One region of the Fictibacillus sp. WQ 8-8 genome, then DNA from elsewhere that is predicted to be linked to it. Evidence: riboswitches for the same ligand, from Rfam matches in the RefSeq annotation. Region 1 holds a riboswitch; each other region holds the start of a gene.
What was found. Region 1 has a riboswitch for cobalamin ahead of metE (5-methyltetrahydropteroyltriglutamate--homocysteine S-methyltransferase). Riboswitches for the same ligand answer to the same signal wherever they lie in the genome.
Positions count from the first base shown of each region.

Region 2: another riboswitch for cobalamin. It lies ahead of M1K46_RS07030 (ribonucleoside-diphosphate reductase subunit alpha); the one in region 1 lies ahead of metE (5-methyltetrahydropteroyltriglutamate--homocysteine S-methyltransferase).
Region 3: another riboswitch for cobalamin. It lies ahead of M1K46_RS01135 (ABC transporter substrate-binding protein); the one in region 1 lies ahead of metE (5-methyltetrahydropteroyltriglutamate--homocysteine S-methyltransferase).

Region 1 is NZ_JAMXKG010000003.1:191,384-196,171, reverse strand. It holds gene M1K46_RS06320 (CHASE3 domain-containing protein) at 1-1,073, opposite strand, end outside; cobalamin riboswitch at 1,243-1,435, shown strand; gene metE (5-methyltetrahydropteroyltriglutamate--homocysteine S-methyltransferase) at 1,594-3,849, shown strand; gene M1K46_RS06310 (acyl-CoA thioesterase) at 3,851-4,345, shown strand; gene M1K46_RS06305 (n-acetylglutamate synthase) at 4,486-4,788, shown strand, end outside.
Region 2 is NZ_JAMXKG010000003.1:322,032-326,819, forward strand. It holds gene M1K46_RS07010 (metal ABC transporter solute-binding protein, Zn/Mn family) at 1-503, opposite strand, end outside; gene M1K46_RS07015 (MogA/MoaB family molybdenum cofactor biosynthesis protein) at 675-1,187, shown strand; gene M1K46_RS07020 (Fur-regulated basic protein FbpA) at 1,334-1,537, shown strand; gene M1K46_RS07025 (CBS domain-containing protein) at 1,671-2,093, shown strand; cobalamin riboswitch at 2,144-2,345, shown strand; gene M1K46_RS07030 (ribonucleoside-diphosphate reductase subunit alpha) at 2,517-4,751, shown strand; gene M1K46_RS07035 (ribonucleotide-diphosphate reductase subunit beta) at 4,771-4,788, shown strand, end outside.
Region 3 is NZ_JAMXKG010000001.1:214,310-219,097, forward strand. It holds gene M1K46_RS01125 (heme ABC transporter ATP-binding protein) at 1-1,118, opposite strand, end outside; gene M1K46_RS01130 (FecCD family ABC transporter permease) at 1,115-2,179, opposite strand; gene M1K46_RS01135 (ABC transporter substrate-binding protein) at 2,142-3,101, opposite strand; cobalamin riboswitch at 3,228-3,418, opposite strand; gene M1K46_RS01140 (GNAT family N-acetyltransferase) at 3,455-4,021, opposite strand; gene M1K46_RS01145 (nuclease-related domain-containing protein) at 4,091-4,788, opposite strand, start outside.

The DNA of each region.
Region 1 (4,788 bases):
GGCAGCCTGTCCACCACAAGGATGCGTTTCTCAGACACACATTGCCCGATAAGGCCTTCCCCCTGTTTAAACGCCGCTCGCCCAGGTTCTCCGATCGGCTCTGAAAACGAACCTTTTTTTACGTATCGGGATTGTTCTCCGCTCCCTTCCCGGATATAGAGAGCACCCATGGAGGCCTGCGTTAAGTGGGCAACACCTGTAACAAATTTCTCTCCCAGCACTTTAATCGTAGATGTTCCCTGATATCTTTCGACTACCTGATTCGTGCTGGACTGCAGCCATTCCCTCTGCTCGACTTTATCAAGCAGTTCATTGGTCGCTTCAGCCAGGTCTTTGATTTCATCTTTCGTTTTTACATGTATACGCTGGGTAACGTCACCGTTAGATGACATAGCCGTAATGGAACTTACAACAGCCTTAATGGTATTAATGATCGAGCCTGAAACAAAAGACGCAATAAGTGATGAAACAGCCACAACAATAACCAATAAAGAAAAGAGCCCTGTTTTCAGGAATTTGTTCTGCTCGTCAAGCCTGTCCGCCCGTTCTTTCGTCAAGCCTTTTTCAGTGGTTCTGAACGTGTCAAACTGGCTGCGGATCTGTTCTACACTTTGGCTGCCTACATCTTTTTTAATAAGAGAGAGAACTTCTCCATCCTTGTTTTCCTTCTTCAGCTGAATGGACGGATTTCCTGTTGTCTGGAGCCAATTGTGAATGGATTTATTAATTTCCTCGAGCCTATTTTGCTGTGCTGGATTATCGGCAATCAGCCCATAGAGCTTTTTATAATCGTTTTCCAAACTGTTCACTGCCAGGTTAAAGGGTTTAAGATAGCTCTCATCCCCGGTAATAATAAAACCGCGCTGCCCGTTTTCCATATCGAGAACCTGCTTTTCAATCTCGTTTGTCAGCGAATGAATTTCTATGTCATGGTTGATAATAAAATTCCGCTCTTTTTGCATAGAGGCAATCTGATTATTTACTGCTACTATTGATACGATCAGACAAAGAATAATCACTAGATATCCGACAAAAATTTTTGCGCGGATTCCAAATCTGTTTCTCCCTATCATTCTATCATCCTGCCTTTATTATTTTCATAGTTATCCACCTTTATTATAAACAACATTTACCGATATAGATAGCTGGAAGTAAAGTATTTCCACATCTTCTCTCTGCTTTTGATGCGTTGACTTCCTATTTTAGATATGATAGGCTTGTCTAAATTTTCAAAATCAAATTACATAATAGTGGAGACAAGGTTCCATTGCACAAACGCAAAGGATGAAAAGGGAAGCCCGGTGAAAATCCGGCACGGTCCCGCCACTGTAAAAGGAAACGAGCTCATAATGACCACTGGCCGGCAGGCTGGGAAGGGATGCAGCTCGGTATAGAACCCTTGAGTCAGGAGACCTGCCTTGTTTCAACAACACTGTTTTAACCTACGGGAGATAGGGAGGTGTTAGATTCTTGCATACAATGGGGTTTACTCTACCCTTTTTTAGGCATTTCTAACGTTCTGTCACTGGCGTTGGGAATGCTTTTTTGTTTTTATTGCCATATTTAGTATCTAAAAGAATGGAGAGATGACACATGAAAACGAGCAACTTGGGATATCCCCGTATCGGCAGCAATCGGGAGTGGAAAAGAGCACTGGAAGCATTTTGGAAAGGAGAACTGACGGAAGCCAGTTTTCTGCAGCAGATGGAACAGATCAGGCTTGCAAATCTGCAAAAGCAAAAAGACATGGGCATAGATATTATTCCAGTCAATGATTTTACACTTTATGATCACATGCTCGATATGTCAGTGATGTTCGGGCTGGTGCCAAAAAGATTTGAAGCAGTGGAAAACCCTCTCTCCCTTTACTTTGGCATGGCAAGAGGAAAACAAGAAGCCGTCGCGTGTGAAATGACCAAATGGTTTAACACAAACTACCATTATATCGTGCCGGAATGGGAAGACCGTGCGCCGAGGTTAGTGGAAAACAGGCCTCTTACCGCTTACAAGGAAGCAAAGGAGAAGCTTGGGATTGAAGGAAAACCGGTTATTGTCGGGCCTGTTACTTTTATAAAATGTGCAAAAGGATACCTTCCCGAACAGGAAGACACGCTGCTTTCCCAACTTGTCCCGTTATACTGCCGAATTCTTCAGGAACTGGAACAGGCGGGCGCCCAATGGATTCAAATCGACGAGCCCATTCTCGTTACTTCCCTATCCGAAGAAGAATTATCAGCATCCAAGAAAATCTATGAACAGTTCCATAAAGCCGCTTCCGGTCTTAATATTATGCTGCAGACGTACTTTGAGAGCGCAGAGCATTACAAAGAAATCATTCAGTTTCCTGTCCAGGGGATCGGACTGGATTTTGTCCATGGCGAAAAAACACTGGATGAGATGCGTCTGCATGGGTTCCCAGAGGATAAAGTGCTGGGTGCAGGCATACTTGACGGCAGAAATATATGGCGTGCTAATTTGAGCCAAAAGCAAGAGCTTATACTCCAGCTTGAAGAACTGGCTGCATCCGAACGAATATGGATCCAGCCTTCCTGCAGCTTGCTTCATGTCCCTGTTTCAGCCAAACACGAGCATTCCCTTCTGCAAGAACTATACAACAGTCTTGCCTTTGCTGACGAAAAACTGGAAGAACTGCGATTGCTGTCATCACCTTCGCAACAAGAAGCAATAAAGAAGTATGATGATGCTCTTTACTTGCTAAACAGCTCTCCGGCAAGAAACCGGACGGAGGTTTTATGGGAGGTTGAAAAAGCTCAAGGCAAAGACCTTAAGCGGAATCAGCCGTACATGAACAGAAAACAAAAACAGCAGGAAGTTTGGAACCTCCCTCTCCTCCCTACGACAACCATTGGAAGCTTTCCACAGACCGCGGAAGTAAAGCAGGCCCGGGGGAAACATAAGCGAGGGGAATGGACGAAAGCACAGTATGATCAATTTGTTAAAAGCCAAATTGAAAAGTGGATTAAAATCCAGGAAGATATTGGCTTAGATGTTCTTGTTCATGGGGAGTTTGAACGAACAGACATGGTGGAATTTTTCGGACAAAAACTTAACGGGTTTGCTTTCTTAGAGAATGGATGGGTTCAGTCCTATGGATCTCGCTGCGTTAAACCGCCTGTCATCTACGGTGATGTCGATTTCAGTGAACCAATGACCGTAAACGAAAGTGTGTATGCACAGTCTCTGACCGATAAACCGGTAAAAGGAATGCTGACCGGGCCGGTGACCATCTTAAACTGGTCCTTTGTCCGAGATGATATTTCAAGAGAGAATGTCTGTTATCAAATAGCAAATGCCCTGCAAAAAGAAGTGCTTGCACTGGAATCTGCCGGCATTACCATGATCCAAGTAGATGAACCTGCATTAAGAGAGGGCCTGCCGCTGAAGAAAAGCAAGTGGCAGCATTATATAGACTGGTCTGTTAACTGCTTTTTGCTGACCACCTGCACTGTAAAGGAAACCACGCAGATCCACACCCATATGTGCTATTGCGATTTTAACGAGTTTCTTGGCGTCATCAGCAAGCTGGATGCCGATGTGATTTCTCTTGAAACATCCAGAAGCCATGGTGAGCTAGTCTCTGCCTTTACTTGGCAGTCATACGAAAAAGGAATCGGCCTTGGGGTTTATGATATTCACAGCCCTCGAATACCTGAAATTGAAGAGATGAGGGTGATGATTGAAAAAACTCTCGAAGTATTGCACGAAGACCAGGTATGGGTAAATCCTGATTGCGGACTGAAAACAAGAAACATATCAGAAACCATTCAATCTCTCAAAAATATGACAGCTGCTGCGGCTCTGGTCAGAAAGAAAGAGGCAGTCTCGTAACATGGCTTCTCAAATACCTGCCTCCTTTCCTTCTGAAGCAAAGACCGTCCAGCAATCGAAAACCTGCTTAACAGATTTAGTTTTCCCGCCGGATACGAATCACCACCATACTGTCTTCGGCGGAAAAGTCATGGCTTATGTAGACAAGATCGCCTGCATAACTGCCATGCGGCATTGCCGTAAACCGGTCGTGACTGTTTCGAGTGATTCCTTTGAATTTCTTGGCCCGATCAAAACCGGTGAAGCTATTAATCTTGAAGCTTATGTCACATGCGCCCACCGAACATCCATGGAAATTTTCGTTAAAGTAGAATCTGAAAACCTTCTAACAGGCGAAAAACGGCTTACGTCAAGGGCCCTGTTTACCATGCTTGCCGTAGATGCGGAGGGCAGGCCGTCACCGGTCCCTCCCCTCGTGCCCGTGAACCAAGAAGAAATTCATCGCTATCAGCAAGCAAAGGAGCGGTATGAAAAGCGCAAAAAGAAAAAAGCTTGATAAATGACAAAAAGACAGGTCCTTTTTCTCAAAATCGGGCCTGTTTTTACTTTTTGATTAAAAAAACGGAATTTTCTGTTTTCAAATACATATTTTTTTGTTATCATTGTCTTTAAAACTTTAAAGGGAGGACGCGTTAAATGGTTAACTATAATGGTCGGCGTTTTGTATCCGTGAAAAGTTCAGAGATTGGAGAATCATCTTCGAAAACCTATTTTACGTATAAACAAGAGGATGACATTTTAAGCGCAACGTATTCAGGAGGAGATGTTCTCAAGGGAAACATGATCGGCATCGTAAAAGAAGACGGCAGCATTGAATTTACCTATAGCCATATCAATCGAAAGCATGAAATCAAAAGCGGCAAATGTTCTTCCACTCCAAAAACTCTTCCGGATGGGAGAATTCAGCTTTTTGAAAGATGGAATGGATTTGGGATGGAA
Region 2 (4,788 bases), 130 kb from region 1:
GCTTTGGCTTTTGGGTTCAGCTTAATTAACGCCTGTTCGATGTTCTTGGCCATTTGGATTGAATAAACCGGATCAAGCCAAATGTGGGGATCTTTATCTCCATGTTCGTCAGGGTCCTCATCACGATGCTCCACTTTTTCCAGTGTGAGGCCCTTGGCTGCTTTTATGGATTCAACCCCTTCGTTTTTTACCGTTTCATTTACTTTATCAGCAAATCCTTCGATTCCTGTACCGTTATAGATGAATGCATCACTGTCTGATATTTTGATCATGTCTTTCGTAGACGGTTCAAAAGAATGAGCATCGGTGCCTGGAGGGATTACATTTGATACAGAAACATGCTTTCCGCCGATCCTTTTCGTAAAGTATTCCAGGGGATAAAGTGTTGTAGTTATGGTAAGCTTATGAGGGCTATTTAATTTATGTTTAGTGCCATTCGCGCAGCCAGATAGTATCAGTGATCCTATGATCATAAACGTCAAGGCCGCATAGTGTCTTTTCATATGAGTGCTCCTTCCAAATGCATCAAAAATAATTCATCTTATTATAACGGAAACATTACGTTTTGCAAAGCGTATTTGTTCCGATTTATTTTTGAGCATGCAAAAGGATAGACTTCTGGCCATGAATAAAGGATAATACATCCATTACAACCTTTGGGAAAGGGGAAGCAAATGAGTGTAGAAGATCATAAAAGACAGGCTCCTTCTTCTGTCTGCTGCAAAATTATTACTGTGAGTGATACGAGAACAGAAGAAACCGATCGCAGCGGCACTCTTATAAAAGAGCAGTTAACGCTGAACGGCCATACAGTGGGAGACTATGTAATTGTAAAAGATGAGCGAGGGGAAATCGAATCTGCTGTCTTGGCTGGGTGTGAAGCAAGTGATATCCAGGCTATTTTAATTAATGGCGGGACCGGCATTGCTGCCAGGGATGTTACCATTGAAACGCTAAAACCATTGTTTACAAAGGAAATTACAGGTTTTGGCGAGCTTTTCAGGGTGTTAAGTTATACCGAGGATATTGGATCTGCAGCCATTCTGAGCAGAGCAGCGGCAGGAGTTGTTGGCTCCACAGCGGTTTTTGCAATGCCCGGATCTACAGGAGCGGCAGCTTTAGCCATGAAAAAGCTGATTCTCCCCGAGGTCTCTCATGTCATTCGGGAAATCAATAAAGATTTATAAAGAAGAAAAACAAGTCAGATCTTCCGTTTAGTGGTCATAAATGTATACTCTATCCAATAAATTTCAGTAAAGAGCCATGAATGCTGAAACTATTTAATTGGATCCACGTATACTATACTATGAAAACGCTTTAACGGGAGGAAATGATGGGCGGATTATTGCGGAAAGCCGTTGAAGAGAGGAAGAATTTCCTTATTCAGATGTTAAAGAAAAACGGGATAAGCAAAGAAGTGGAAGCAGAGCTTTCCACATGGCCATTGACTGAATTGGAAGAAGAATATAAAAGCTGGCTTTTTCAGCAAAATTATGGGGTGGACCCTGGCAAAAAAAGTTTAAATAAAACACAGTGAGGAAATAGACAATAGAACATATGTGTCCTTCTTAGGGCTTTTTTTGTGTGATGGCTTATTACTGCTCATCTATTTTATTTTTTGTTATAGTAGAAAAGAACGGCTGCATTTTATGGTTAAAGGAGATCACAGCATGAACATAGCTTTTTATCTATTGCCTAAAGAAGAGGTTAAATATTTGAATCCTGAATCGACCATCAGGCAGGCATTGGAGAAGCTTTCTTATCACAAATATACATCTGTTCCCCTTGTTTCAGAGGAAGGGCAGTATGTCGGTACGCTCACAGAAGGGGATCTGCTTTGGAAATTGAAAGAAGCGTTCGACCTTGGCTTCTACGATGTGGTGAAAACAAAACTGAAGGATGTTCCACAGCGTGTGAACAACATCTCAGTATCAATCAATTCAAATATGGAAGATTTAATTACGTTGGCAACTGACCAGAACTTTATTCCGGTGACTGACGACGACGGGCATTTTATTGGGATTATCCGCCGCCGGGACATCATTAAGTACTGCGCAAATACAATATGGAATAACAAAATAAATGAAAACTAGGTGTTGACAAATACTATATTTAGTGTGAAAGTAAATGTATTAAACTAAATATAGTATTTGAAACAAGAGGTGTCTTGTAAGACTTAATAGGGAATCCGGTAAAACAATCCGGAGCTGTCCCCGCAACTGTCATGTGGACGAAATGAGAATCCACTGTGTAAGAAACGCGCACGATCGTGTGGCTTTTACATGGGAAGGCTCAGAGTAGGAGGAAGCATTAGCCAGTAGACCTGCCTTTTTGTTTCACGATTTTGATTCTTCGGGGATTGAGAAGCAAAAACGGCACACTTTACTGCTATTTTTGATTCTTATAACTCGTGTCGTTTTTTTAGGCTCATCCACTGGATGGGCCTTTTTATTTTGCGGATTTTTAGAGGAGGAGATTTGACTTTGGTTATAGCAGGCGGAACAGATCATCTTGTTATGAATTGGCTGGATGAAATTCTATTGGGCTTTCCCCAGCTTGATAAAAAGGAAGAGTATACAGTACAGGTAGGCTATTATGCTGATAAAAGCAATTCTCAAACAGAAGCGATGAATATGGCTATTTTGCATGCACTTGAAAGAATTTCAATGCATGAGCCGGATTGGACCTTCGTCGCAGGAAGAATTCATCTTAAAAAAATCTACTCGGATGCAGTAAAAAACAGGGGGAGCCAAGGAGTTCATGGATATGGCCACTTCTATGGATTAATTCGTACACTGACAGACAAAGGAATCTATGATAAGAACCTGTTAAGCAGCTATTCACCAGAAGAAATAGATGAGCTTGAAGCGATGATTGTCCCTCAAAGGGATGAACTTTTTACATATATAGGACTTCGTACATTGGCTGACCGTTATCTTGCCAAATCGCATGAAGGCAAAGTGTTTGAATTGCCTCAGGAACGTTTTATGATCATCGCGATGTCCTTGATGTCCAACGAACCTTCAGACCGCCGCATGGAGCTGATTAAAGAAGCGTACTGGGCAATGTCGAACCTGTATATGACCGTGGCAACTCCTACACTTGCCAATGCGGGTAAAAGCTATGGCCAGCTGTCAAGCTGCTTCATCGATACGATGGATGACAGCCTTCGAGGAATCTATGATTCTACAACAGATGCAGCAACGCTCTCGAAAGGCGGAGGCGGGATCTCCGTTTACCTTGGCAAGATCAGAAGCCTTGGTTCAGAAATAAGAGGATTCAAGGGCAATTCATCGGGCATTATTCCATGGGCGAAGCTGTTGAACCAGACAGCGGTCAGTGTCGATCAGCTTGGACAGAGAAAGGGAGCTATCGCCATCTACTACAATGTGTTCGGCAAAGATCTTTTTTCTTTTCTTGACGCCAAGCTGAATAATGGTGACGAACGGCAGCGGGTTCATGATCTGTTTTTGGGCCTCTGCATTCCGGATTTATTTATGGAAAAGGCAGAGTCTAGAGAAGACTGGTATCTGTTTGATCCTTATACGGTAAAAAAAGTGATGGGCTATGAACTGGATGATTTTTTTGATGAAGAACCCGGCAAAGGCAGTTTCCGCGATAAATATGATGAGTGCGTTGCCGCAGCCGAACTAGGGCTTTTGGGTAAAAAAGGTTCAGGAGGCTATGACGTGGTACCAGCCATTGAAATTTTTAAAAGAATCATGAAAAGCCAGCTGGAAACGGGAGTGCCGTATATGTTTTACCGGGACACGGTTAATCGGGCTAACCCGAATAAGCATGCCGGAATGGTCTACTGCAGCAATCTTTGCACGGAAATTGCCCAGAACGGATCAGCGACTACAGTCGAAGAGGAAGTAACACAGGACGGTAAAATCTTGATCACAAAGAAACCTGGAGATTATGTGACTTGCAACTTAAGCTCTATTTCGCTTGCAAAAGCAGTAAAGGATGATGTGCTTGAGAGATTGATCCCAATCCAAATCCGCATGCTAGATAATGTCATTGATATGAACCAGGAGCGAATAGAAGTGAAACAAGCGGTGCTTACCAATAAGAAGTACAGGGCGATCGGATTGGGTACATTTGGGCTGCATCACTTGCTGGCAGTGGAAGGAATACGCTGGGAATCAGAAGAAGCCGTAGCTTATAATGACTGTCTTTATGAAAAAATCAGCTATTTAAGCATCAGAGCCAGCCATGAACTGGCGAAGGAAAAAGGCGCGTATCCAGCCTTTAAAGGATCTGACTGGGAAACCGGTGTTTATTTTGAAGACAGGAACTATGTGTCTGAAGAGTGGACTATATTAAAAGAACAGGTTCATCAGACTGGCCTGCGGAATGCATGGCTTATGGCGGTTGCTCCGAATGCGACGACCAGTTTAATTGCGAACTCCACAGCATCCGTCGATCCTATTTTTAAAAAAGAGTACTCTGAGGAGAAGAAGGATTTTAGGATCCCGGTGACGGCTCCAGATCTTACCCCTCAGACAAGCTGGTATTATAAATCGGCATACGAGCTGGATCAGCATTGGAGCATCAGACAGAACGCCGTCAGACAGAAGCATGTAGACCAGTCCATCTCGTTTAACTTTTATGTCAAAAATACGATTAAAGCGAAGGAACTTCTCGATCTTCACATGACGGCATGGAAATCAGGTCTCAAAACAACGTATTATACGAGGTCTACATCTATTGCAGAATTGGAAGACTGTGAAAGCTGTTCCAGCTAAGAAGGGAGTTATTTTATTAATGAAAACACTGACAGAA
Region 3 (4,788 bases), on a different contig from region 1:
TCTACCGCATTGGATGTTCCTGCTGTTGCTGCAGCAAGGATCTTGATTCCTTCTTTTTCTACGGATACCATACCTGCATCCTCAAGCCGTGCTGCTGTCATCATTCCAATGGTCTCGTTGGGGTTGACAGGAAGGGAGTGAAGATACGCTTCATATTCAGAATGTGCATCGTCATAATTGTAGTTTTTATCCACATGACGGTTAACAAACGTATTCGCCCAGCAGAACCCTCCGCCGATCAGGGCAGAAGACATCGTTTTTAAAAAATAGGGGCTTCGGAACACCATCGCTTCACTTGTGGTTTGAAGCTCAATATCTTCTATTTTCTTTTGTTCCTCACGTTCACCAGGCACCAGCGCGATCAGAGGCTTCGGCTTCTGCGGATGCTCCTGTCTGCTCAGCTTCGTATCATAAACACCTTCCAGCAGGATGCTGTCCATAATGTCACCAGGCTTTCCGACCGCCTTCTCCTTTCCGTCATCGAGAAGAAGAACCTGGTCACAGTACAGACTGGCAATATTCAAATCATGCAATATGGCAACAACCGACAACTGGCAGCCCTGCACCCAATCTTTCAGCAAGTCCATGAGTTTCATTTGATAGGAAAGATCAAGATGGTTTGTCGGTTCATCGAGCAGCAGAATCTCCGGTTCCTGCGCAAGCGCCTTAGCTAAAAGAACCCGCTGCCGTTCCCCGCCGCTTAGGGATTGAATACTTTTCTCCGCAAAATGCTGGACGCCTGTAAACTCCATGGATCGCTGGACCATCTCTTCATCCTTCGGCGATGATTGTTTCAGCAATCCTCTGTAAAAGGGATACCGGCCGAGCGCCACCACTTCGCGGACGGTAAAATCAAACGAGCTTTCCGCATGCTGAGGAAGAACGGCAATAATTTTTGCCAATTCTTTTGCAGAGTAGCTGCTGATCGGCTTTCCTTTTATAAGAACCTCACCTGATTGCGGGGAAAGCATTCCGTTCATCATTTTCATGAGAGTGGTCTTCCCGCTCCCGTTTGGTCCGATGATGCCGGTTATTTTTCCTCTTTCAATGGAAAAAGAAAGATCTTTTACGACGGGCTTTCCGTCATATCCTCCAGTAAGCTGCTGGATCTGGATCATGTGGTCACCTTCTTTCGACGATAGCGAATAAAGATTAAGGCAAAGATCGGACTTCCGATAATCGCTGTCAAGACACCGATCGGCAGCTCCGTCGGCGCGATGATCGTTCGGGCGATGAGATCAACCAGAACGAGAAACACCCCGCCCAGAAGCGTGGACAGCGGCAGCAGATGGCGATGATCTACTCCCCATATCATGCGGGCCATGTGGGGGATGACAAGACCGACAAACCCGATGGTGCCTGACACCGCTACTGCAGATCCCGTCAGAAGCGAAGCCCCGAACAGTACGAGTGACGTATGTTTTTTCACGTCAACACCAATGGTTTTTGCATCCTGCTGGCCAAAGGAAAGCGCATTTAATTCACGAGCACTTGCCAGAAGAATCAAAAGCCCTGCGGCCAAAAACGGAGCGATGAGCTGAACATACGGCCATCCTCTCATGGATACGCTGCCGAGCAGCCAGCCGATGATCTGCCTTAATTCATCACCGGTCAGAGCGATTAAAAGAGACGTTACAGCACCTATAAATGAGCTGCTTAAAATCCCTGCCAAAATAATCGTCTCAACAGACAGGCTGCGCTGCACAAGGCGAGCAAAATATATAACCCCAACAAGGGTAAGAAAGCCGGTAATGATGCTCACCACCGGAAGTGTAAAACTTCCCAGTATAGGCAGCTGAATGCCAAAGAACAGCACAGCCACAGCGCCCAAAGCAGAACCGGATGAAACACCCAGCGTATAAGGATCGGCCAGAGGATTTTTCAGCAGCCCCTGAAATGCCGTTCCCGCCAGCGCCAATGAGCAGCCGACAAGCATAGCGAGCACGACTCGCGGAAAGCGGATCTCCATGACGATATTAACAATCGAAGAATCAATGGATGCTGGTACGGGATAGTGGAAAAGCTTCGCTCCTAAAATCTGCACCACATGAAAAAGGGGGATAGGTATAGAACCTACCGATATCCCCAAGGCAACAGCTAAGCCCAACAGCAGAAACACTGCTGTATATGAAACGATGATTTTACTTTTTGTATACTTCCGGATAGATGGCTTTTGCAAGCTCCTCCACTCCTTCAATCAATCGCGGTCCCGGACGTGTCACCTTATCAGAGTGCACATCATAAATTTCTTTGTTTTTTACCGCAGGAACGTCCTTCCAGGCTTTACGGGCCATAATCTGTTCCACCGGCTTTTTGGAGTAATAGCCGTACGTTGTGACGATCGCGTCCGGTTTGTATTTGACAGGCTGCTCTTCAGATACCTTCGCCCATCCCTTCAATTCCCCAGCCGCATTTTTGGCATGAATGGCGTTCAGCATTTCATCAATGAATGTACCCTTGCCGGCAGTAAAAATCTCCGGAGCTGGAGCAACCTCAACCCAAACTTTTTTTTCTTTCTTTACTTGTTTTGCTTTTTCCTTGATCGCTGACAGATCATCCTTCATGGATTTTACAATCTTGTCACCTTGTTTTTGAGTGCCCGTTGCTTTAGCGATCATGTCGATGGACTTGTATGTATCCGTAAAGTTCTGCGCATCATTGATCACAACTACTTTGATGCCGGCATTCTTAAGCTGATCAATTCCCTGCTTGGAAGTATGCGCACTGGAGGCATGAGCAAGGACGAGATCAGGCTTTAAGCCAACAATCTTTTCCACGTTAAAATCCAATCCGCCGATTTTAGGCTTTTTCACAGCTGCTTCTGGATAGTTGTCAAAGTCAGAAACGCCGACAATTTCTTTATCCAAGCCAAGTGCAAATGCGACCTCTGTATTACTCGGTATGAGCGAGACGATTTTTTTGGGTTTCTTATCAATTTTTACATTCTCGCCCGCCGCATCTTTTATCGTTACGGGAAATTCACTCTTTACCTGATTGGCACCGTTTTCCTTTTTGTCTGTTGACTGATTTCCAGCCGAACAACCGGCAATGATGGCGATTACGAGTATCAGCATCATCGCAATTTGTGTAAACTTCTTCAATTCCTTCACGCTCCTGTATGTATCATTTAGCTGGGATTGTGCAAAACAAAAAAAGCCCTCCCTTCGGAGAGCGAATCAACAGTTAATCAATAAATGATTACAATTGCTTCACCTTTTCCTCGAAGGTTCGCACAGGCAATTAAGGCAGGTCTCCTGACTCTCGATCAACAATCTTCTTTTCCTTCCCATCCTTTGACAGAACAGTGGAAACATAAGAAGATTTCCCGATTACAGTGGCGGGACCGTGCTGGACTTGAACCAGCTTCCCTTTTAACGTTTTATTTGAAATAAAACGGACCTTAACCGCATATTCAGCTATATCCATTATACCTCTTACCGGCAAAATGAAAAGTTTAATTTATGTTCAATGATGCCCGGGACTTCGGGCTGACTTCCAGCCAGTCGCTCTTGAGCAGGCCCATAACATGTATATCAAAATACTGATCTTTGTCAAAGTAGGCTTGCCTTCTGACGCCTTCCTTTTGAAACCCCAGGGATTTCAGGAGCTTCAGGCTTTTTGTGTTATATTCGTAGACCTCAGCATCAATCCTGTAGGTCTCATGCTGAAACAGGTGCTGAAAGATGCCTGCAAGTGCTTCCCCCATGTATCCTTTTCCTTGTTCGGCACCGAGTCCGAACCGAAGCCAGCCATAACGCTGCGAGCTTCCCATCCAGTTGAAACGGACGTACCCAACAGGCTGCGAGCTCCTCTTTTCGATGATCATCAAGTAAGATTCGTTCAGCTGGCTTAAGCTTTTCTCAATATCCTGCCTTTGATTGCCTTCATTAATTATGGTCATAGAACCTGTAGACATTTTCCGAAAGAGAGGGCCGCTTTTCCATTGTGCGATGACAGAGGCATCACTCACCGTAATTTCCCTGATCTTCAGTCTTTCAAATTCAAGCTTCATTTTCGGCATGTTCCAAGCCTCCCCGTTTGTACCGAGTATGAAATGATTTATTTTATCATAATATGCAGCTCCTCAAATTTAAAGATGATATCTCCTGTCTTTATAGGTTCCCGTGTGAGGTAGGTTTAGAGATTTGAGGATTTTTTCGGATATTGAACGGGATGATAGGGATAGAAAGGATCTGAGTTCACGGTTTGTGATTGTTGGGCTTATGAGAAGTTTATAGTCTTCCAGAGAGTGTCGGTGGGCGTGCTCGGAGGAATGATTACAGAATGGACAAAGCCATTTAACAGCATATGTTTTATTCATGCCAATGGCAAAGCAAGATGGGCAATGAACGCCTTTTAAAACATCGTTTGGCGATACCTGAAACTTTGCTAGTATGTCCGGATCATAATGGACGTGGTTTTTGTAAAGTTGTTTTACCGCTCTATTGATTTCTTTATCCGTCATAGCTGGTTTGGCGTAATGGGTTTGCATGGTTGTGATTACTGATGGGGGGCTTGCACTGTGGATAATGCTGCGGGAAAGATCAGGAATCAGAGGATTTTTTATAAGCGTATAAGGACTGCTCACGACGACGAGGGTTTCAATTGGAACGGGTGGGAGCTTTCTAGCTGCTAGCCAAGATGAAAGCCGGTTCTTTTGACGCTCTACCTGCAAGAGAGGATCTGGAAAGGCTTCTTCCTTATCATTATTTGTTCGGATCAATTGACGATAGTTTGTATCAAATGTGAGGCTGCCAGATAGATTTTTCACTTCTAGAATTAAAAAGA